DNA from 3 places in the Serratia sp. 2723 genome. Region 3 is predicted to be linked to each of the others. Evidence: riboswitches for the same ligand, from Rfam matches in the RefSeq annotation. Region 3 holds a riboswitch; each other region holds the start of a gene.

Region 1 (6,936 bases), on a different contig from region 3:
AGCGCGGTTTTAATGCCGAGGATTTTGCTCGCTCCCATCCGGGTGGCAGCCTAGGTGCTCGCCTGTTGAATCGGGTACATCACTTGATGCGTACCGGCGATCGCCTGCCGATGGTGCAAGAAAGCGCTAACGTGATGGAAGCGATGCTGGAGTTGAGCCGTACCGGGTTAGGTTTGGTAGCCGTCTGCGATGCACAGCAAAAGGTGGTGGGTGTCTTTACCGACGGCGACCTGCGCCGCTGGTTGGTGAAAGGCAATAGCCTCAATGATGGCCTCAGCCCGGCGATCACACGCCCCGGCTACCGGTTGCCAGAACAGTGGCGTGCCGGGGAAGCTCTGGAAGCGTTGCACGAACAGCACATCAGCGCCGCTCCGGTGGTGGATATCGATGGCGTGCTGGTAGGAGCAATCAACCTGCACGACCTGCATCAGGCCGGGATCGGCTGATAGTAGCAAACCTCTCACGTAGGGGCGTAGCATGCTACGCCCACTTAACGGCCTTGGCGCGTAGCTTTGCCCCTCAGCAGCGTTATTTCCAGTCTGGATTAGCCTCAAACTGTTTTTTCAGCAACGCTTTCATTTGATCGTCCGGTTTACCCAACCATTGATATTTGGCGTATTTCTTCGGATGATCGATTGCCTGCGGCTTATTGGGCACTTCAACCCGCACGCCCCAAGCCTGGGACTTGTCTGCTTTAAAAGCCACAATCATAAAGTTATTGGCACAGTCATGCGGCTTGCAGATGTTACCAAGCTGGTAACGTTGGCCCTTCCAGGTGACGGTTTCTGCAGGCGTAGAAGTGCCGACCCCTTTGCGCGCCCAACCAGGTAACTGTGCCTGGCCCTTCACCATATTTTTCCAACTGGTTTGGTAGCCCGGCTGCTGGATCAGATCTGAGGCAGTGATAATCTGTTCAGCAAAACTGCCGGTGCTAAATCCAAGCAGGGTCGCCACCAGGGCTCCCTGCAACCTCTTTTTTCCTATCATGGTCTTCTCCCTCGGTAAATCAAAAACGTAGCTCCAAGTAGCTCAGACCACAATTAAACGGGAAAGTTGGTTCAGCGTTTTTCGTCAGACTACCTGCCAATACCCTTTTTTGGTTGCCCCAACCCTGATTAACCGCTTTCCTTCCTAGAAACGGTGGTAAATTTTCTCCCGACATTTCTTCCGACATTTCTTCCGACATTGTGGCAACGTTTCTCAGCTTGTCACCCAATACCTTTGGTTAATGTCGCCACCAGTTTCGCCAGCATAAACTCAATCTCAGGATCACCACCATGCGTGGAAATGGTGTACCGGCCCAATCCCCTGCCCCACCTCCAGGCTATCGGCCTGCTGTAAAGCCAGTTGCAGGTAGTTTTTTGCCGCTGCCACGGTATCGGCCCAGCTCTGGTGGCGCGGGCGCAAGGCTGCCAGTGCCGCAGATAAGGTGCAACCGGTGCCGTGCGTATGCCTGGTCGCTATGCGTGGTGCGCTAAAGCGCTGCTCAAAGCCGGGAGTAAATAACCAATCCGGGCTTTCATCTTCACTGAGGTGGCCGCCCTTCATCAACACCGCCTGGCAGCCCATCGCTAACAATGCCTGGCCCTGCTCACGCATTTGAGATTCGTTTTGTGCCGGAGCACAGGCCAACAAAGCCGCAGCCTCTGGCAGGTTGGGCGTGATAATGGAAACCAATGGCATTAGCTCACGGCGGATGGATTCCACCGCTTCCGGAGCCAGCAGCGGGTCACCGCTTTTCGCCAGCATCACCGTATCCAGCACCACATAAGGCAGCGTGTAATGGTGCAGACGTTCGGCCACCGCCTGCACGATATCGGCATTGGCCAACATACCAATCTTAGCGCTGTCGATACGCACGTCGCTGAGTACCGAATCCAACTGAGCGGCCACAAATGCCGGTTCGATATGATATACCGACTGCACGCCACGGGTATTCTGCGCCACCAGCGCGGTGATCACGCTGGTGCCATAGGCCCCCAACGCGGAGAAGGCTTTCAGATCGGCCTGAATACCGGCCCCGCCGCTAGGATCGGTACCAGCAATGGTTAAAGCGTTAATCCGTTTCATAGCAGATCCTCCATACGCAGCTGGTAGAGAGCATCCAGGAAGGCGGCAGTAAAGCTGCCAGGGCCAGAGCAACTCGCAGTTGCCCTTTCACCACATAGCGCCATCACGCGACAAGCGGTGGCGACGTTATCCAGCCGATCGCCCGGTAAACTGCAAAATGCTGTCACGATAGCCGAAAGCGCGCAACCAGTCCCCACCACGCGCGTCATCAATACATCGCCACCTGTGACGGCCCAGTCTCGTTCACCATCGGTGATATAATCTGTCTCACCGGTGACGGCCACAACCGCCCCGCAATTACGTGCCAATACGCGCGCTGCGGGTAGCGCCACCAGCGAGTCATCCTGGCTATCCACACCACGAGCGCTGGTTTGCAGGCCGCTCAATGCAATGATTTCCGACGCGTTGCCACGGATCGCCGCAGGCCGCAGAGTGAGCAGGTGTTGAGCAAAGGTAGCGCGATATGCCAATCCCCCAACGGCAACCGGATCCAGTAGCCAGGGTTTTTCCGCCCGATTGGCCGAATCGATGGCGGCTAACATCGACTCGGCCCGTGATGCGTGCAGGGTACCGATATTGATCAACAGCGCATCGGCCACACAGCTGAACTGCGCAGCCTCTTCCGGTTCCACCACCATTGCCGGGGAAGCGCCAAGCGCCAGCAGCACGTTGGCCGTCAGCTCTTGCACCACTTCGTTGGTCAGGCAATGGATCAATGGAGGTTGGCATTTAAATTGGTTAAAGCAGGCCGCAGCACGAGTGCCGGGTAACACATCAGGTCGAGTGAACATAATGCTCCCAACCGGCGTTCAAGAAGGCGGGTACCGGCTGAGATACCGTGACTTCCCTACGCTGGTATAATCCAGATCAGGTAATACGGGTAATTTCTCAGCCCCTAAAGGCACCCCGAGTCGACGTTTGCCATTATTGGGGTTGCCGCCAGTGAGGTCAATCACACGATAGCGTCAAAAAATAAAAAGGAGACGTCATGCACCCCAGGTAATGTATAGTTCGCGTTTAACGGGGAAACCATGCTTACTCACACATCTATTCGCCTTAACAAATACATTAGCGACAGCGGCATGTGTTCTCGTCGCAATGCCGACCTACACATCCAACAGGGCAACGTTTTTATCAACGGCAGGCTAGCCTCCGTGGGTGCTCAGGTATTGGGCGGGGATGTGGTGGAAGTTAACGGCCAGCCAATCGAACCGCGTGATGCGGGCGATCTGGTGCTTATCGCACTGAATAAGCCTGTTGGCATCATCACCAGCATGGGAAAGCACGTGCGAAATAACATCGGTGATTTCATTAATCACAGCAGGCGCATCTTTCCCATCGGACGCCTGGATAAAGACTCCCAAGGGCTGATTTTCCTGACCAATGACGGCGAACTGGTCAATAAGATCCTCCGAGCAGGCAATAATCATCAAAAAGAGTACCTGGTAACCGTCAATAAACCGGTGACCGATGAGTTTATTCAGGGCATGAGCGCGGGCGTCCCCATACTGGGTACGGTGACTCAAGAATGCCCAGTGGAGAAAGAAGCCCCGCAGGTGTTTCGCATCACGCTGGTACAAGGACTCAACCGCCAAATCCGCCGCATGTGCAAATATTTTGGTTATGAAGTCACCAAACTTGAGCGCGAACGTATTATGAACATCGCTCTAAAAGGGTTGCCGCTGGGCGAATGGCGGGATTTGACCGATGATGAACGGATCGAGCTATTTAAGCTGGTTGAACACTCCTCGTCAGAGGACATTTCCTCCCCGCTTAGATTACCATTACCACCGACATAAACATCCCCGGAAAAGTGGGGACGTACTGAGCGCGACCGCCCTCACAGAGGGGGCTACAATGCTGTTGAAAGTTCGCATCTTCTCCTTCCGTTCGAAATTGCCATCGACCTCTCAAAACAGTCCGTAATTACCAGTTGATCTTGTTTTCATTCGGCTCTATCTTCTCGCATCCGGGTACATGAAGCGGCTCGCTGGATGCGGTCTATCCCTCCTCTTCCCCTTTCCGTCTACCAAACGGATTAATGACTCTTATCTTGTCAGAGTTACCTCACAGCATTTGAAAAACTTCGGTAAACATGAACTCAACGGTTAAAGATACCCTGGCAGCCCGTAGCGTCGCCCTAAACCCGTGGACAGGCTTTTACTTCCTGCAATCGCTGCTGATCAACTTCGCTCTCGGCTATCCGTTCAGTCTGCTTTATGCCGTGGCGTTCAGCTGTGTGTTACTGCTGCTGTGGCGCCTCAGCCCGCGCCTGCAAAAGAGTGTGATCGGGCTGTGTAGCCTCGTCGCCGCCATGTATTTCCCGTTTGCTCAGGCCTATGGCTCACCCAATTTTAATACCCTGCTGGCGTTACACTCGACCACGGTGGAAGAGTCCAGCGAGATATTGACCATCTTCCCGTGGTACAGCTATCTGGCGTCCGTGTTTATTCTGGCGCTGGGCATTATCGCGCTGCGCCGTAAGCCAGCACCAAAAGGCGCCTGGAATACCCTTCACTGCTTATGTCTCACCATCAGCGTGGTCTGCTTTTTTGTCACGCCAGTACAGAATCTGGCGTATGGTGGCGTGTTTAAATGGACAGATTCTGGTTATCCCGCCTTTCGCTTCGTCAGAGATGTGATCGTCAATAACCAGGAGGTAATTGATGAGCAAGCCCGTATGCAGGCGCTTTCACAACTGAAAGATTCCTGGAACGTGCTGGCGGTAAAACCGAAATATCACACCTACATGGTAGTGATCGGTGAAAGCGTGCGGCGAGATGCCTTAGGCGCGTTTGGTGGACACTGGGACAATACTCCCTTTACCAGCCACGTAAACGGCACGTTGTTGCTTAACTATATTGCGGCCAGCGGATCAACACAGAAATCGCTTGGTATCACCTTAACCCGTGTCATTAACGGCAAGCCGCAGTATCAGGATAACTTCGTCACGCTGGCCAACCGGGCCGGCTTTCAGACCTGGTGGTTCTCAAACCAGGGTCAAATTGGTGAATATGACACTGCTATCGCCAGCATTGCCAAACGCGCCGATGAAGTCCAGTTCCTGAAAAACGGTGATTTTGAAGCGGATAAAAACACCAGCGATGAAACGCTGCTCAAGATGACCGCCCAGGTTTTCGCCGCCCCGCGCACTACGGCCCCGCAGCTGATCGTATTGCACCTGATGGGATCACATCCGCAAGCCTGCGACCGGACCCAGGGGAAATACGTGGACTTTGTGCAATCCAAAGAAACCTCCTGCTATCTCTACAGCATGACGCAAACTGACAACCTGCTGAAACAGCTCTATCAGCAGTTACGCGACACCGGGGAAAGTTTCTCCATGGTTTACTTCTCCGATCACGGTCTGGCGTTTAAAGAGCGCGGCACCAAGGTGCAATATCTGGCGCACGATGACCAGTTTCAGCAAAACTTTCAGGTGCCCTTTATGGTGCTTTCCAGCGATGACACCGCTCATCGTCTGATTAAAGCAACGCGTTCAGCCAATGATTTTCTGACCTTTTTTGCCTCGTGGACCGGGATAAAAACCAAAGAGCTGACACCCAAATACCCGTTTCTTTCCGAGCAGAAAGCCGGCCCCGTCTATATCACCAACTTTAAGCTCAAGAAAGTGGACTACACGCATTTGCCGACGGATATCTTTGAAACCCAAACGCGTTGAAGTATAACAAGGTAGCCTTTGCATCTCGGGCCACTTTGTTTGTAATATGAGGCAGTTAAATTGAAAAAGAGCCTGTTCAACGATGAAGAAACTCACTTTTCTGCCTCTCATTTTCCTGACATGGGTACTGGCGGGCTGCACCAGTGACTACATTATTACCACCAAATCTGGCGATATCCTGCAGGCCCACGGCGAACCGGACACCGATCGCAATAGCGGCATGACCAGCTATACCGGCATGAACGGCGATTATCATCTGATCAATACCAATGATATTTCAGGAATAGTGAAAAAATAGCGGGTGTCTGAGTTATTCCAAACCGTAGCGGCTTTCTTGTTTATTAGAAATAGCCAACAAAATATCATTTTCGCTAACCAGGCGAGAAAAGCCTGGTCGCGATAACGTTGAAGCAATATCTGCCCTTATTTAGCCGCCAACTGACACAGTTTTAAAGCCACGTTATAGGACGCCTCAAACGATTTAAGGGGCAAAAACTCAAACCGTGAATGGAAGTTATGCGCGCCGGTAAAGAAGTTTGGCGTTAATAGCCCCTTTGCTGACAGCGCGGCACCATCTGTACCGCCACGCATCGGAATGACTTTCGGCTCAATGTTCAACTCGGCCAGTGCGGCAAAAATCAAATCAATGGCCCGGCGGTCATCAGTGATGGCATTGCTGATATTGCTGTAGGTATCGCTGATGTGATACTCCACGTGGGCGGTGGGGTACTGCGCAGCAACCTTTTGTGCCACTTCACCAATCTGCTGTTTGCGGCGCTCAAAGTTCGCCAAATCGAAATCACGGATATTGGCTTTCAGCAGCGCTTCGCTTTGCGATGCCTGCATGCCGTTAAACCAGATATAACCTTCGCGCCCTTCGGTATGCTCAGGAGTCTGCTGACGATCGAAGTGGCCGATGTAATCCATCGCCATCAACAGTGGGTTCACCAGCACGCCTTTCGAGGACATCGGGTGGCTGGTCACGCCGGTAAAACGCAGTTCGGCGCTGGCGGCATTGAAGTTTTCATACACCACTTCGCCCAGTTCGCAGCAGTCGATGGTCCAGGCAAAATCAACGTCGAAACGCGCCAGATCCAGCGCTTTGGCACCGCACAGGCCAATCTCTTCGTCCGGTACAAATGCCACCACGATATCGCCGTGTTGGTGCTCGGCGGTAAGGTTTT
Region 2 (6,936 bases), on a different contig from region 3:
GTACTCTGGCAAATAACGACCGGCCTGGCGCATCATCCATACAGGGGTGAGATCCACCGGCTGGCGCAGCAGCGCACGCAGGTAGCGATCGTTCTTCAACTCATTCATTTCTTGGGCTCCCTTGATTATCTGCCGCCATTGTACATTATTCTGCCCGACACAGCGCCACGGTGTCCTCGATCAGGCGGCGAGCCACGGTACCAGGCGGTGGCAACATCGGCAGTTGGTCATAGCGATACCAGCCCGCATTGAGCAACTCTTTCGGATCGTGGCGCAGTTCGCCGCTCTGATACTCGGCCATAAACGCCATCATCAGCGAATGGGGGAACGGCCAGGGTTGCGAAGTCACATAGCGCAGGTTGGTAATGGCGATATTACTCTCTTCCATCACTTCGCGCGCCACGGCCTGCTCCAGGGTTTCCCCCACTTCTACAAACCCCGCCAGCACGGTGTGGATGCCCCCACGATGGCGCACATGCTGTGCCAGCAGGATCTCATCATTGCGGCGGATAGCGACAATCACGCAAGGGGCAATCTGCGGATAATAACGTTCGCGGCAGTTATCACACAGGCAGGCGCTTTCGGTACGGCTAAGGTGCATCTCATGGCCGCAGTAGCCACAGAACCGGTGCGAGCGATAAAAGTCGGCCAGCTGTACGCCGCGCCCGGCCAGTTGGAACAGACCGCGATCGAGGCTGAGCAACTGCCGCACCGATCCCATCTCTTTAGCCATCGGTTGGCGCACCAGCCAGACCGGTGCCCCCTCCCATTCGCCAATCTGCCGAGCCGGCCGACCTTGCAAGGAAAATAGTGTGGCAGAACCAAACGGCAATTCACCGTTTGGTAACCAAATTTTGCTTTCATGGCTGACGATCCACCAGCCATTTTCGTTACCCGTTAATGCAATTTCCATATGTTGTTGCACAACCTCTGCTTCACTGGCAATCTAGGAATGGTCTTTGTTACATTTTATTAACTTACACTTTCTTTATCTCTACACACGGAGTCAACTATGCTCAACCGATTGGAAAGCCTGACTCAGCGCGTTGGTGGCAGTAATGAATTAGTCGATCAGTGGTTGCAGGCCCGCAAACAGCTGCTGGTGGCCTATTGCAGTTTAGTCGGCATTAAACCCAACAAAGAAAAGCATACGCCGCTCAATGAAAAAGCGCTGGAGAACTTTTGCCATAATCTGGTGGATTACCTCTCTGCCGGACATTTTCACATTTATGACAAAATTATCAAACAGGTGGAAGGCTCAGCCAGCCCCAAAATGGCGCTAGCCACCAAGTTCTACCCCAAATTACAGGCTAACACCGAAGCGGTGATGGCGTTCCATGACCGCTACACCGAAGTCGATATCGATCAGGACGTGTGTGAAGAACTCAATCAGGCGCTGTCAGATATCGGCGAAGCCTTGGCATCACGTTTCGCCTTGGAAGATCAGTTGATCCAGTTGGCGGCAGAAACCTGGCAGCAGGGCCAACCTGGCACCAACAATACTGAATCGCTACCACACCCTGTCTAATATTGATCTCTATTCCCCTATCGACTTCAAGTCGTAGCTAGGCGACCAACAACGCTACGGCTTGAAAGATGACAGGGGATGGGTTGTAGTTTTTTTTGACCCTCTTATACTGAGGGCTCTTGTCGGAGTGCCTAGCGCTGATTTTTCATTAAATTGGCCAGGCTGAGACCGTTAATTCGGGATCCGCGGAACCTGATCGGGTTAATACCCGCGAAGGGAACAAGAGTAATCTATCGCCATCGGCAAGTTGCTCCCGTCAGGGGCTGTGCCTGCCTTACCGGCTACCATCATTACTCCCTCCGAGCTCCAGACAAGCAATTTTCCACACATCACTACACTGATAGGAATTTGCTATGTCTACCGTGAACCAACCTCGTGCCCGTAAACAACAGCGTGACCAAGCACAAGATTTTATCGATTCTCTGCAAGGCGTTACCTTCCCCAACTCACAGCGGATCTATCTCGCTGGTTCGCGCAGCGATATTCAGGTACCGATGCGTGAGATCCAGCTCAGCCCAACGCTGATTGGCGGCAATAAAGAACAGCCTCAGTATGAACAGAACGAAGCCATTCCGGTGTATGACACCGCAGGGCCGTATGGCGATCCGCAGGCGGTGCTCGACGTACATCGTGGTTTGGCCAAAGTACGAGCGGGCTGGATCGCCGAACGTGCCGATACCGAAGCGTTAAGCGGTGTCAGTTCTGGCTTCACCCAACAACGACTGGCCGATGTTGGGTTAGACCATCTACGCTTTGAGCACCTGCCGCTGCCCCGCAAAGCCCTGCCGGGTAAATGCGTTACGCAGCTGTATTACGCCCGCGCCGGTATTGTCACCCCAGAGATGGAGTTTATCGCCATTCGCGAAAATATGGGCCGTGAGCGCATTCGTGGCGAAGTGCTGCGCCACCAGCATCCCGGCCAGAGCTGGGGCGCAAATCTGCCGGAAAACATCACGCCGGAATTTGTGCGCCAGGAAGTGGCCGCTGGCCGCGCCATCATCCCCGCCAACATCAACCACCCGGAATCCGAGCCGATGATTATTGGCCGTAATTTCCTGGTGAAGGTGAATGCCAATATCGGCAACTCAGCGGTCACCTCTTCGATCGAAGAGGAAGTCGAGAAGCTGGTGTGGTCAACCCGCTGGGGCGCAGACACCGTGATGGATCTCTCCACGGGCCGCTATATCCACGAAACTCGCGAATGGATCCTGCGCAACAGCCCGGTGCCGATTGGTACGGTGCCGATCTATCAGGCGCTGGAGAAAGTGAACGGCGTAGCGGAGAACCTGACCTGGGAAATGTTCCGCGATACCCTGCTGGAACAGGCCGAGCAAGGCGTCGATTACTTCACCATTCACGCCGGGGTGTTGCTGCGCTATGTGCCGATGACCGCCAAGCGCCTGACCGGCATTGTCTCCCGTGGCGGCTCGATCATGGCGAAGTGGTGCCTGTCACATCACCAGGAAAACTTCCTCTATCAGCACTTCCGCGAGATCTGCGAAATTTGCGCCGCTTACGATGTCTCGCTATCACTCGGCGACGGCCTGCGCCCGGGTTCGATCCAGGATGCCAACGACGAAGCGCAATTCGCTGAGCTGCATACACTGGGCGAACTGACCAAGATTGCCTGGGAATATGACGTACAGGTGATGATCGAAGGCCCTGGCCACGTGCCAATGCAGATGATCCGCCGCAACATGACCGAGGAACTGGAACATTGCCATGAAGCGCCGTTCTACACGCTGGGGCCATTGACCACCGATATCGCCCCGGGTTACGACCATTTCACCTCCGGGATCGGCGCGGCGATGATCGGCTGGTTCGGCTGCGCGATGCTTTGCTACGTGACGCCGAAGGAGCATCTGGGGCTACCAAACAAGGAAGACGTGAAACAGGGGCTGATCACCTACAAGATCGCCGCTCACGCCGCCGACTTGGCAAAGGGCCATCCAGGTGCGCAGATCCGCGATAACGCCATGTCCAAGGCACGCTTTGAATTCCGTTGGGAAGATCAGTTCAACCTGGCGCTGGATCCACAAACCGCCCGCGCCTATCACGACGAAACGCTGCCGCAAGAATCCGGCAAGATCGCCCACTTCTGCTCCATGTGTGGGCCGAAGTTCTGCTCAATGAAAATCTCCCAGGAAGTGCGTGACTATGCCGCCGCACAGGAAGCCGCCAAACCGATTGAGGTGCAACTGAGCGGGATGGAAAAAATGTCGGCGGAATTCCGCTCACGCGGCAGCGAGCTGTACCACAGTGCGGCCAACTTGCAGGAGGAGATAAATAATGACTAACCTCACCTCTCCCTTCCCTGCAACGCCGCACAAACTGGGTTTATACCCGGTCGTCGACAGCGTGGAATGGATCGCCCGCCTGCTGGAGACAGGCGTTACCACGATCCAACTGCGCATCAAGGATCTGCCAGACGAGCAGGTGGAGGCCGATATTGCCGCCGCCATCGCCCTTGGCAAACGCTATCAGGCACGGCTGTTTATCAATGACTATTGGCGGCTGGCGATTAAGCACGATGCCTACGGCGTCCACCTGGGGCAGGAGGATTTGGACACCACCGATCTGGCGGCCATCCATCAGGCAGGATTGCGCTTGGGCGTTTCCACCCATGACGATGCCGAGCTGGCCCGGGCGATCGCCGTCAAACCTTCCTATATCGCACTGGGGCATATCTTCCCAACGCAAACCAAAGAGATGCCCTCTGAGCCGCAAGGTCTGGCCGAGTTGCAACGCCACGTCGCCGGATTACAGCAGTATCCAACAGTAGCCATTGGCGGGATCAGCATCGAGCGCGTCCCCGCCGTGCTGGCCTGCGGCGTTGGCAGCGTGGCGGTGGTCAGCGCCATCACCCAGGCACCAGACTGGCGCGCCGCTACGGCAACGCTGCTGCAGCTGATTGAAGGCAAGGAGTCATGCGATGCTCAATGATCAGGAGTTTTTGCGCTACAGCCGACAGCTGCTGCTGGAAGACGTTGGCCCCGAGGGGCAGGAAAAACTGAAACAAGCTACCGTGCTGATTGTCGGATTGGGGGGTTTAGGCTCCCCGGCGGCGCTATATCTGGCTGCCGCTGGCGTTGGTACCTTGCTGTTGGCCGATAATGACCAACTACATCTCACCAATCTGCAACGGCAAATTCTGTACCGCACCGGTGATATCGCCACCAACAAGGCTCAGTTGGCGAAGCACCATTTGCAGGCACTGAACCCGCTGGTGGAGTCAATCGCGTTAGAGCAACGCCTGCAAGGGGCAACGCTGAACGCTGCCGTCGTCCGGGCCGATTTGGTGCTCGATTGCAGCGACAACATGACTACCCGTCATGCGGTGAATGCCGCCTGCATCCAGGCTGGCGTACCGTTGATCAGCGGCAGCGCGGTGGGGTTCAGCGGCCAGTTACTGGTTATCGAACCGCCTTATGCCCATGGCTGCTATGCCTGCCTCTACCCGGAGCAAACCGAACCACAGCGTAACTGCCGCACCGCAGGCGTGCTCGGCCCGGTCGTCGGCGTGATCGGCACGCTGCAGGCGCTGGAAGCGATAAAAATGCTGGCTGGAATACCTTCCTCCCTTAGCGGTAAGCTGCGCCTGTTCGACGGCAAGCAGCAAAGCTGGAGCACCCTGCAACTGAGTAAGGCCAGCACCTGCCTCCACTGCGGAGAGCCAGCATGAAGATTACGCTCAACGATAAACCGCTGGAGCTGGAGCAGCCGTTAAGCATCGGCGCGTTGCTCGAACGGCTGGAACGCCATCAGCCAGGCTGCGCCTTGGCGATCAATCAGATCATCATTCCACGCAGCGACTGGGCCACCCGTCAGGTGCAGGACGGTGATGATATCTTGCTGTTTCAAGCGATTGCCGGAGGCTGACATGCTGCAAATCGCCGATACCACCTTTACCTCACGCCTGTTTACCGGCACGGGGAAATTCGCCACGCCCGAGTTAATGCTGGCTGCGCTACAAGCTTCCGGCTCACAACTGGTCACTATGGCGATGAAACGCGTCGACCTGCGCGGCGGGAATGACGCCATTCTGGCACCGCTGCAACGATTGGGCGTGAAATTACTGCCCAACACCTCCGGGGCAAAAACGGCAGATGAGGCGGTGTTTGCCGCCCGGTTGGCGCGCGAAGCGCTAGGGACTCACTGGGTCAAACTGGAAATACACCCAGAGGTGAAATACCTGCTGCCAGATCCGATCGAAACGCTCAAGGCGGCGGAAACCCTGGTCAAACAGGGCTTTGTGGTACTGCCTTACTGCGGTGCCGATCCGGTGCTATCTAAGCGGCTGGAGGAAGCGGGTTGTGCCGCCGTGATGCCACTCGGCGCGCCAATCGGTTCTAACCGTGGCTTACTGACCCGTGACTTCCTTGAGATCATTATTGAACAGGCCAAAGTGCCGGTAGTGATTGATGCCGGGATTGGTGCCCCAAGCCATGCGTTAGAGGCGATGGAACTGGGAGCCGATGCGGTACTGGTCAATACCGCCATCGCCGTGGCGCGGGATCCGGTGCAAATGGCCCAGGCTTTCCGCCTGGCGTTGGAGGCCGGAGAGTTAGCTCGCCGTTCGGGGCTAGGTAGCCGCCAGTCGATCGCCGCCGCATCGAGTCCGCTGACGGCGTTTCTCAGTCATTCAGAGGAGACACGCTGATGGCCAGTGATTTTAGCGAGCGCCTGCAAGGGTGGGATTGGGACGATTTGACGCTGCGTATTAACAGCAAAACGTCGCGTGACGTTGAGCTGGCGCTAAATAGCGCCAAGCTGACGCGGGAGGATTTTATGGCGCTGCTCTCCCCTGCCGCCGCCCCCTATCTGGAACCGCTGGCCCAACGAGCACAGCAGCTCACTCGCCAGCGTTTCGGTAACGTGGTGAGCTTTTACGTGCCGTTATACCTCTCTAACCTGTGTGCCAACGATTGTACCTACTGCGGTTTTTCAATGAGTAATCACCTCAAGCGCAAAACGCTGGATGCGGCAGAGATCGAACGGGAATGCGCTGCCATCAAGGCATTAGGATTTGAACACCTGCTGCTGGTGACCGGCGAACATCAGCGCAAAGTCGGCATGGATTACTTCCGCCAGCATCTGCCCGCCATTCGCCGTCATTTCAGTTCGCTGATGATGGAGGTACAACCCCTGGCGCAGCAAGACTATGCCGAGTTGAAAACCCTTGGGCTGGATGGCGTGTTGGTCTATCAGGAAACCTATCATCCCGCGACCTATCAACAGCATCACCTGCGTGGGCAGAAGCAGGATTTTCATTGGCGGCTAAGTACGCCGGATCGTCTGGGGCGCGCCGGGATCGACAAGATCGGGCTGGGGGCGCTGATCGGGCTTTCCAGCAGTTGGCGTACGGACAGCTATCTGCTGGCTGAGCATTTGTTTTATCTGCAACAGAC
Region 3 (6,936 bases):
GTTACGGCCCCGTCGTTGCTGCGGTAAGCGCCAATCTGCTGATAGAGATAAAAAGGCAGGGTACGGAACTGTTCGTTGCCGAACAGTGCCACCACACCGAAATCGCCAATCGACAGCACGCAGGCAAAGGCCAGTGCTTGCGCCAGCGGGCGTCGCAGCGCTTTCAGCTCGATCCAGCGCAGCCGTTGCCAGCCGTGGATATCCAGCGACAAGCATAAAGGATTATAACGCTCGGCCAGATCGCGCATCGGATTTTCCAGCACTTTCAGCGCGTAGGGCACCGCCATCAACGCATTGGTGAGGATCACCAGCGCATAAGGCGACTGCGGCAGCCCAGTGGTATCGCTCAGCAACAGGAAGAAACCGGTAGCCAGCACAATGCCCGGCATCGCCAGGATCACCATGCCGCTCAGTTCCAGCGTTTGGCCCCAGGCGGCCCGTTGCCGCAGTTTCAGTTCACGGCTGCTCCATAACAGCATCATGGTCAATACCACGCACAAAATACCCGCGCCTAGTGCGATGCGCAGCGAGGTGAACAGGGCCTGCCAGAGAATTGGCTGTTGCAGCACGGTGACCAGCGTCTGGTTGGCACCGTCGATGATCACCGCCAACAATGGCGGCAGTAGCAACAGCAGGGCAGCGATAATGAATAGCGTATCGGCAATACGCCGCCCCAGGCTGTCTTGCGGGTCGCGCCAGCGCTGGGCGTGGGTATGGCCAACCGGCAGAGTCTGGCTCAAACGTTGGCTGAGCACCACCAGCCCCAGGCAGCAAGCCAGTTGGATCAGCGCCAGCAGCGCAGCGCGGCTGAGATCGTAGTCGTAACTCAAGGCCTGATAGATCGCCAGCTCTATGGTGGTGGCCTGCGGCCCGCCGCCCAACGACAATACGGTTGCAAAGCTGGCAAAACACAGCATAAACACCAAGGCTCCACTGGGGAGGATCTGGCGGCGTAACGCTGGCCACTCCACAAAGCGGAACTGCTGCCAGCCGTTCATCCCCAGCTGTGCGGCCAGTTGGCGCTGTTCGGTGGGAATGTTCTCCAGCGCCTGTAGCAGCAGGCGGGTGGCCAGGGGCATATTAAAGAACAGATGTGCCAGCAGAATGCCTTGCAGGCCATAAGGCGAAAAACTGTAGTTCACGCCCAGCCAACCGCAGAGCGTTGCCAGCCAGCCTTGCCTGCCGTAGACGCTCAACATGCCAAACACCGCGACCAGCACCGGCAGCACCAGCGTCATGGCGCACAGGCGCAGCAGCAAGTTACGGCCAGGGAAGCGCCGCCGGTACAGCGCCCGGGCCAGCCAGATAGCCGGCACCACCGAGATCACGGCAGAGAGCAGCGCCTGCCAAAAGGTAAAGCGCACCACGTGCCACAGGTAGCTGTCTTGCCACAGGCTACGCCAATCGTTTTCAGGCGCATGACGCCACAGCGAACCCATAGCCGCCAACGCGACAAGCAGGATCAGACCGGCGGCCATCAGCCCCGGCCATAACCAGCGGGGGATCAGTGGCTGACGGCGGTTTGCCATGCCCGGATCCAGTTACCACGCTGTTGTGCCACTTCCTCGGCGCTGAATTGCAATGCCGTTTGCGGTACGGCCATCTGTTCGAAACCGGCGGGTAGCTGCGTCTTGATCACCGGGTACATCCAGTTGCCGGTGGGTATGGTGTTCTGGAAGGCTGGGGAGATCATAAACTGCATGAAGCGCTCGGCCAGTTCTGGCTGTTTGCTGGCCTTCAGCTTGCCCGCGACTTCGATTTGCAGGTAGTGGCCTTCACTGAAGTTGGCCGCCGCATACAGGTCTTTTTTCTCTTCGATCAGATGGTAGGCGGGGGAGGTGGTGTAGCTCAGTACCATGTCACCTTCCCCTTTCAGGAACAGGCCGTAGGCTTCACTCCAGCCTTTGGTCACGGTGACGGTCTTCTTCGCCAACTGTTGCCAGGCAAGCGGTGCCTCGTTGCCATACACTTTCTGCATCCAGAGCAGCAGGCCAAGGCCAGGCGTGCTGGTGCGTGGATCCTGATAGATGATTTTCAGGGGGCGATCGCTGCTCACCAACTCTTTCAGGCTGGTCGGCGGGTTCTTCAGCTTGTCTTTGTTGTAGACGAAGGCAAAGTAGCCATAGTCATAGGGAACGAAGGTCTGGTTGTGCCAGCCACCGGGAACGGTGAGCTTGCTAGTATCGACTTGGCTGGCGGTGAACAGCTCGGTTTGCTGCGCGGCTTGCAACAGGTTGTTGTCCAGGCCCAAAACCACGTCGGCGGCGCTGTTCTTGCCTTCCATTCTCAGGCGATTGAGTAATGAAACGCCGTCTTCCAGCGCCACGAATTTCAATTCGCAGTCACATTCGGCCTCAAAGGCTTTTTTTACCGCCGGGCCTGGGCCCCAGTCGGCAGCGAAAGAGTCGTAGGTGTAAACCGTCAGCGTTGGCTTGGCCAGGATGGGCATCGCCGCTAGCAGTAATAAACAGGGCAGGTATTTTTTGACCACTTTGCACTCCTAATAATAAAGGGGCAAAGGTATCTGAGGACTGGGTTAACGAAGGTTAACGTGCCATGCTCAAATCCCTCCGCCGGTATTGACCGGATCAGGTTCGACGGGTGTGCTCTCAGCGGAAAACCGTTGGCCAAAAATTGGCGGGTTCTCCGCACCCCGTTGAGTCGGCGCTATTGTAGAGGCTTAGTGGCGCGGGTGAAAGGCGATTATGCTTCCGGTGGCGCAAACCAGGCAGATTTAAAATCGAACCAGCCGAGGGTATTCATCCGTACCCCACGCATGCTGCGTTGGCCATGCAGTTGCAGCCAGTGGTGGAATAACGGATGCAACTGATGGCTGCTGACCAGGCGCTGACAAAACTCGGCCATGGACAGGCGATTTTCCCGCCACAGAGCGGCATCCTGGGCGATATCTTCCGTCAGACAATGTTGTATCAACGGCAGTTCGTACAGCGTGGCAAACAGCGAAAACTCCAGCGGCAGGGTGAAGTTGGCGCTGCCTAACCACAGATCGCTTTGCGCCTTGCCCTTATGCCAGGCTTCATAATCCACGATCTGCACATTGAGTGTGATGCCCTGTTCGGCCAGCAAAGAGGCGATAGCCTGCTTGATTGCGTGGAACTCGGAGTGTTCGCTGTAGAAGGTCAGGGTCAATTCGGTTAAGCCTGCAGGCTTGGGTTGCTGCCCCAGTACCCGGTTATGCAACCAGCGCGGGAGGATGCCATAGGCCGGAGCCCAGTAACGCTGGTAGAGCGGCCCGGCGTGGCTCAGCAGTGCGATCGGGTTGATCAGTTCGCTTAGCCAACTGCGGATTTCCGGATCGGCCGCCAGTGCCGAACGCTGGTCGAACAATAGAAAATAACAGCCTTCTTCGAGGCGGCTTTCCAGCTCGTTCCTACCGGTATCATCCCCCTGCAACTGGACGCCGGAGTGCGCCAGCTCTTCGGTGATTTCCGGTAATACCCAAATGTTGACCTCATCGATCAGGGCGCGATAGCCAAAGTAGTCGTCAAAGGCATGGATTTTCATCTGGCTTTGGTTGTTGTGTATCACGCGATAGGGACCGGTGCCGATCGGATGGCGAGCAAAGTCCGGCAGGCTCTGCCATTCGCGTGGCAGGATCATGGCATGTACGCTGCTCAGCAACCAGGGTAGCCAGTAGTCCGGCGTGTGCAGATGCACATCGATGACATAGGGCGTAGGTGAGACGATCCTGTCGATATGGGAAAATAGCGGCTGTGGGATCAGGCGGTTGAGCGAATGGATCACATCTTCCATTTCCAGCTCACGGCCATGGTGAAAATGGATCGCCGGACGTAGATAAAAACGCCAGTGCAAAGGGGTGATCGTTTGCCAATGATGCGAAAGATCGGGATCCAGTTCCCCATTTTCCTCGTTTACCCGCGTCAGGCCGTTGAAAATTTGTCTTGCCAGGTGGGTTTCCGAACGGCGCAGTGCCGAACCGGGCAACAGGTTGTAAAGCTGACGATAGTAGAGCACGCGCAGGATATGTTTTCCCTGGCGGAAGCTGCGCCCCAGTTGGGAAAGCAGCATTTGGCGTACCACGTTTTTATCGCCCACCAGTTTGACCAATTGGTCGATGCGATCCTGTTCCAGCAGTTCCTCGGCGCGTTGTTGTTGCAGTGCCAATCCGGTGTAGTGAAAGCTGAGCTGCGAACGTTTACCCCGGCCGGATTCGGCCTGCCAGGTCAGCCAGCCCTCGTGCTGCATGGCTCCCAGTAGCGAGCGAACATGGCGGCGGGAGCAGCTGAGCACCTCTGCCAACTCTTGCAGCGTGGTTTCGGTGGTTTGCCCATGACAGCGTTGCCACAGGCGGATGAACTGTTGTTGCAGGCGTGAGGTGGACATAAAAGAGGAACTCTCCGGCATCAAGTCGTCAATTTATCTTTCCCTATATTACGCCGATAATGAGGGCAGTTGAATCAGCGGAGGGATAACCGATGACAGTTCTGTTAACCAAACAGTTTTATCAGCGTTATTTCACTGCAATCCGCCGCCAGCAGGCCGACTGGCTGCAGGTGGTACCTGAACAGGCACGGCTGGAGATGCTGGCCCACTTGACCCAGTGGGACATCGCCGCGCCGAGCGACAAGCAATACCGTGAGCGTATCTGACGCTCACCGCAAAAGTGTTTCTGAGTAATGGTGCTTTTCACCAGCCAGTGGGGTAACCCACTGGCATTTTTCATGCGTCGGACATGCCTAGAAGTAATATTGATAACTTATACCCACGACCCGGCCTTCTCTGAGGGTTCCCACATAGGCATCCCTGCCAGTGCCTCCCTCTGCTGGTGCGAGCGCTGGGTAATAAAACCCATAAACCGGGCTACGATTATCCAGTAGGTTGGTTGACCACAGGTAGATATCTCCATAGGTGCTTTTAAAGCCCATACGTGCATTGACCAGTTGTGTCTCACCTAATTTAAAGGTATTGCCTACATCGGCTTCACGCTGGCTGCTATAGCGGTAGTTCAGACTGGCATTAAACACCAGCGGTAATTCTGCGAGCTGCATCCGGTGTGAATAATCCGTGGCGAATGAAGCTCCCCAGCGTGGCACGTCCGGGATTCGGTTGCCCTCATGTCCGCCGGACTGGCTGTTCTGGGGCAGTTGAGTGATTGTCGCGAGTGTGTAGTCCATGCCCAGTGTTACCATCAGGTTAGCGTTGGGTCGCCAGGTTGCGGACATCTCAGCGCCTTTGCTCTCGGTATCAAAGTTTTCAATAACGGTGGCAAAACTTCGGCTGGGATCGAGCAGGGTGTAGTAATGGTCGTTACGGGTCTGGCTGTAGAAAAACGCCTGATTAATCTCCAGGTTAAGGCTGGGAACCAACGCTTTGGCACCGATTTCGTAGCTGTCAACCGTGGCTTCTCGGTAAGGGGTTGAAGGCTGGCCGCTGGCAATACTGGTATCCCAATCGCTGAATCCGCCTGACTTGTGGCCTCGGGAATAGGTGGCATAAACATTCCATTCCTCGGTCAGCGTATAGTTGAGACCCATGCGACCGGTGAAATAACTTTCAGACAGGGATTGGTTATCGTTTTGTATTGTAGGGCCGGGGTTGGCATAGCCAGGGTTGGCATTCCATCTGGCGCGATAACGTATTTTTTCCCAGGTATGGCGCAATCCAGTGGTGAGATCCAGTGCATCAGTGAGAGGAAAGGTGGTCTCGCCGAACAGCGCAAAACTGTCGTTATTAAAACGACGGTGGATCTGGGCGTTTAAAGGATCGTAGTCCCACTCGGGGATCTCATTCCTGGCACCGTTATACCGATGTGTACGCCCTGAGTGGATATAGTTTATTCCGGATACCCAGAAAAAGGGGCTATCTTCCGTGGAGCCCAGGCGTAACTCCTGGAAAAACTGCTTCTGCCGGTTGCTGGATATCCGCCAGGAATCATAGTTTGTGTCATACAGACGCTGGCTAATGCGTGAGTCGGTGATGGGGCCAGACGAGGAGTGAGAATATTTTCCCCAGCCAGTGACGTTAGTTAGCTGGAGACGATCCCAGTAGTGCTGCCAGTTAAACGTCAGGGTCGTGTCATTTCTCCAGTCATTCATCGAATTTTTGGGCAAGCTGGCTTTATCGCTGCCGTCTAACAATATCATGCCCACGGCATTGTGGCGCAGACGTTGATGATCGGCGGTAAAAAGCAGGCTGTCACTCTCCTCGGGTTGCCAGCCGAAGCTGGCACGCCCGGTCAGATTCTGCGGGTGGCTGAGCACCTTATCGTCATCCTGCTGATTTTTAAGCACCGCATCTTTTCGATCATACTGCAATGCCACGCGGCTACTGAGCGTGTCGGTAAGCGGTGTGTTAACTACCATTTCACCGAGGGAATAGCCATGGGTTCCCCATTCACTGCCAATGTGGCCTGTAAATAGGTCTGTAGGTTTGCTCGACATGATGTTGATCACCCCCGCTTCACTGTTGCGCCCGAAGAGGGTTCCCTGCGGCCCTTTCAGGATATCGACCTGATCAATATCCAGCAGGCGGTTGGTGATATTTCCTTGTGGGATGGGAACGCCGTTTAGCATCGTTACCACAGAGGTATCATCATTGCTGACTTGGTTAATTGAGCCTATTCCCCTGATCTTGATCGATGACTCAGGGTTCTGCCCATCACTGTTCAACGCCATCCCGGGTGTTTGCCATAAAAGACTTTGCCCATCTTTGATTTGGCGCTGTTCTAGCATAAGTCCGTCTTGATGATTGACGGTAAAAGGGATTGTTCGATTTGACTCCGAAATAAACCGTGCATTGATTGTACTGTCTACCGTTATTACATCCTCTTTGGGCTGCTGGGTGGGTTGCTCGGTACTGGCCTGTACCGTTGAGAGTAGGCTCCAGCCGATGGCGAGCCAGAAGTAAGATCTCATTTTTCCGTTCTCCTTTCCGGATAGGTGTTCCTTATGTGTT

What was found. Region 3 has a riboswitch for thiamine pyrophosphate ahead of thiB (thiamine ABC transporter substrate binding subunit). Riboswitches for the same ligand answer to the same signal wherever they lie in the genome.
Region 1: it holds a riboswitch for thiamine pyrophosphate, as region 3 does, so the genes downstream of both, thiM (hydroxyethylthiazole kinase) here and thiB (thiamine ABC transporter substrate binding subunit) in region 3, are expected to answer to the same signal.
Region 2: it holds a riboswitch for thiamine pyrophosphate, as region 3 does, so the genes downstream of both, thiC (phosphomethylpyrimidine synthase ThiC) here and thiB (thiamine ABC transporter substrate binding subunit) in region 3, are expected to answer to the same signal.

What each region holds. Positions count from the first base shown of each region.
Region 1 is NZ_JBNDIN010000009.1:106,814-113,749, reverse strand. Features, by position in the region: gene gutQ (arabinose-5-phosphate isomerase GutQ) at 1-446, shown strand, start outside; gene ABIE29_RS15115 (inhibitor of vertebrate lysozyme family protein) at 529-987, opposite strand; gene thiD (bifunctional hydroxymethylpyrimidine kinase/phosphomethylpyrimidine kinase) at 1,270-2,070, opposite strand; gene thiM (hydroxyethylthiazole kinase) at 2,067-2,861, opposite strand; TPP riboswitch at 2,898-2,989, opposite strand; gene rluF (23S rRNA pseudouridine(2604) synthase RluF) at 3,102-3,869, shown strand; gene ABIE29_RS15095 (phosphoethanolamine transferase) at 4,166-5,752, shown strand; gene ABIE29_RS15090 (YgdI/YgdR family lipoprotein) at 5,835-6,050, shown strand; gene pepT (peptidase T) at 6,176-6,936, opposite strand, start outside.
Region 2 is NZ_JBNDIN010000024.1:22,111-29,046, reverse strand. Features, by position in the region: gene hemE (uroporphyrinogen decarboxylase) at 1-108, opposite strand, end outside; gene nudC (NAD(+) diphosphatase) at 146-913, opposite strand; gene rsd (sigma D regulator) at 1,013-1,528, shown strand; TPP riboswitch at 1,642-1,764, shown strand; gene thiC (phosphomethylpyrimidine synthase ThiC) at 1,882-3,825, shown strand; gene thiE (thiamine phosphate synthase) at 3,818-4,471, shown strand; gene ABIE29_RS23025 (HesA/MoeB/ThiF family protein) at 4,461-5,210, shown strand; gene thiS (sulfur carrier protein ThiS) at 5,207-5,407, shown strand; gene ABIE29_RS23015 (thiazole synthase) at 5,409-6,188, shown strand; gene thiH (2-iminoacetate synthase ThiH) at 6,188-6,936, shown strand, end outside.
Region 3 is NZ_JBNDIN010000001.1:467,706-474,641, forward strand. Features, by position in the region: gene thiP (thiamine/thiamine pyrophosphate ABC transporter permease ThiP) at 1-1,529, opposite strand, end outside; gene thiB (thiamine ABC transporter substrate binding subunit) at 1,505-2,491, opposite strand; TPP riboswitch at 2,548-2,666, opposite strand; gene sgrR (HTH-type transcriptional regulator SgrR) at 2,704-4,365, opposite strand; gene sgrT (glucose uptake inhibitor SgrT) at 4,458-4,631, shown strand; gene ABIE29_RS02250 (TonB-dependent receptor) at 4,719-6,896, opposite strand.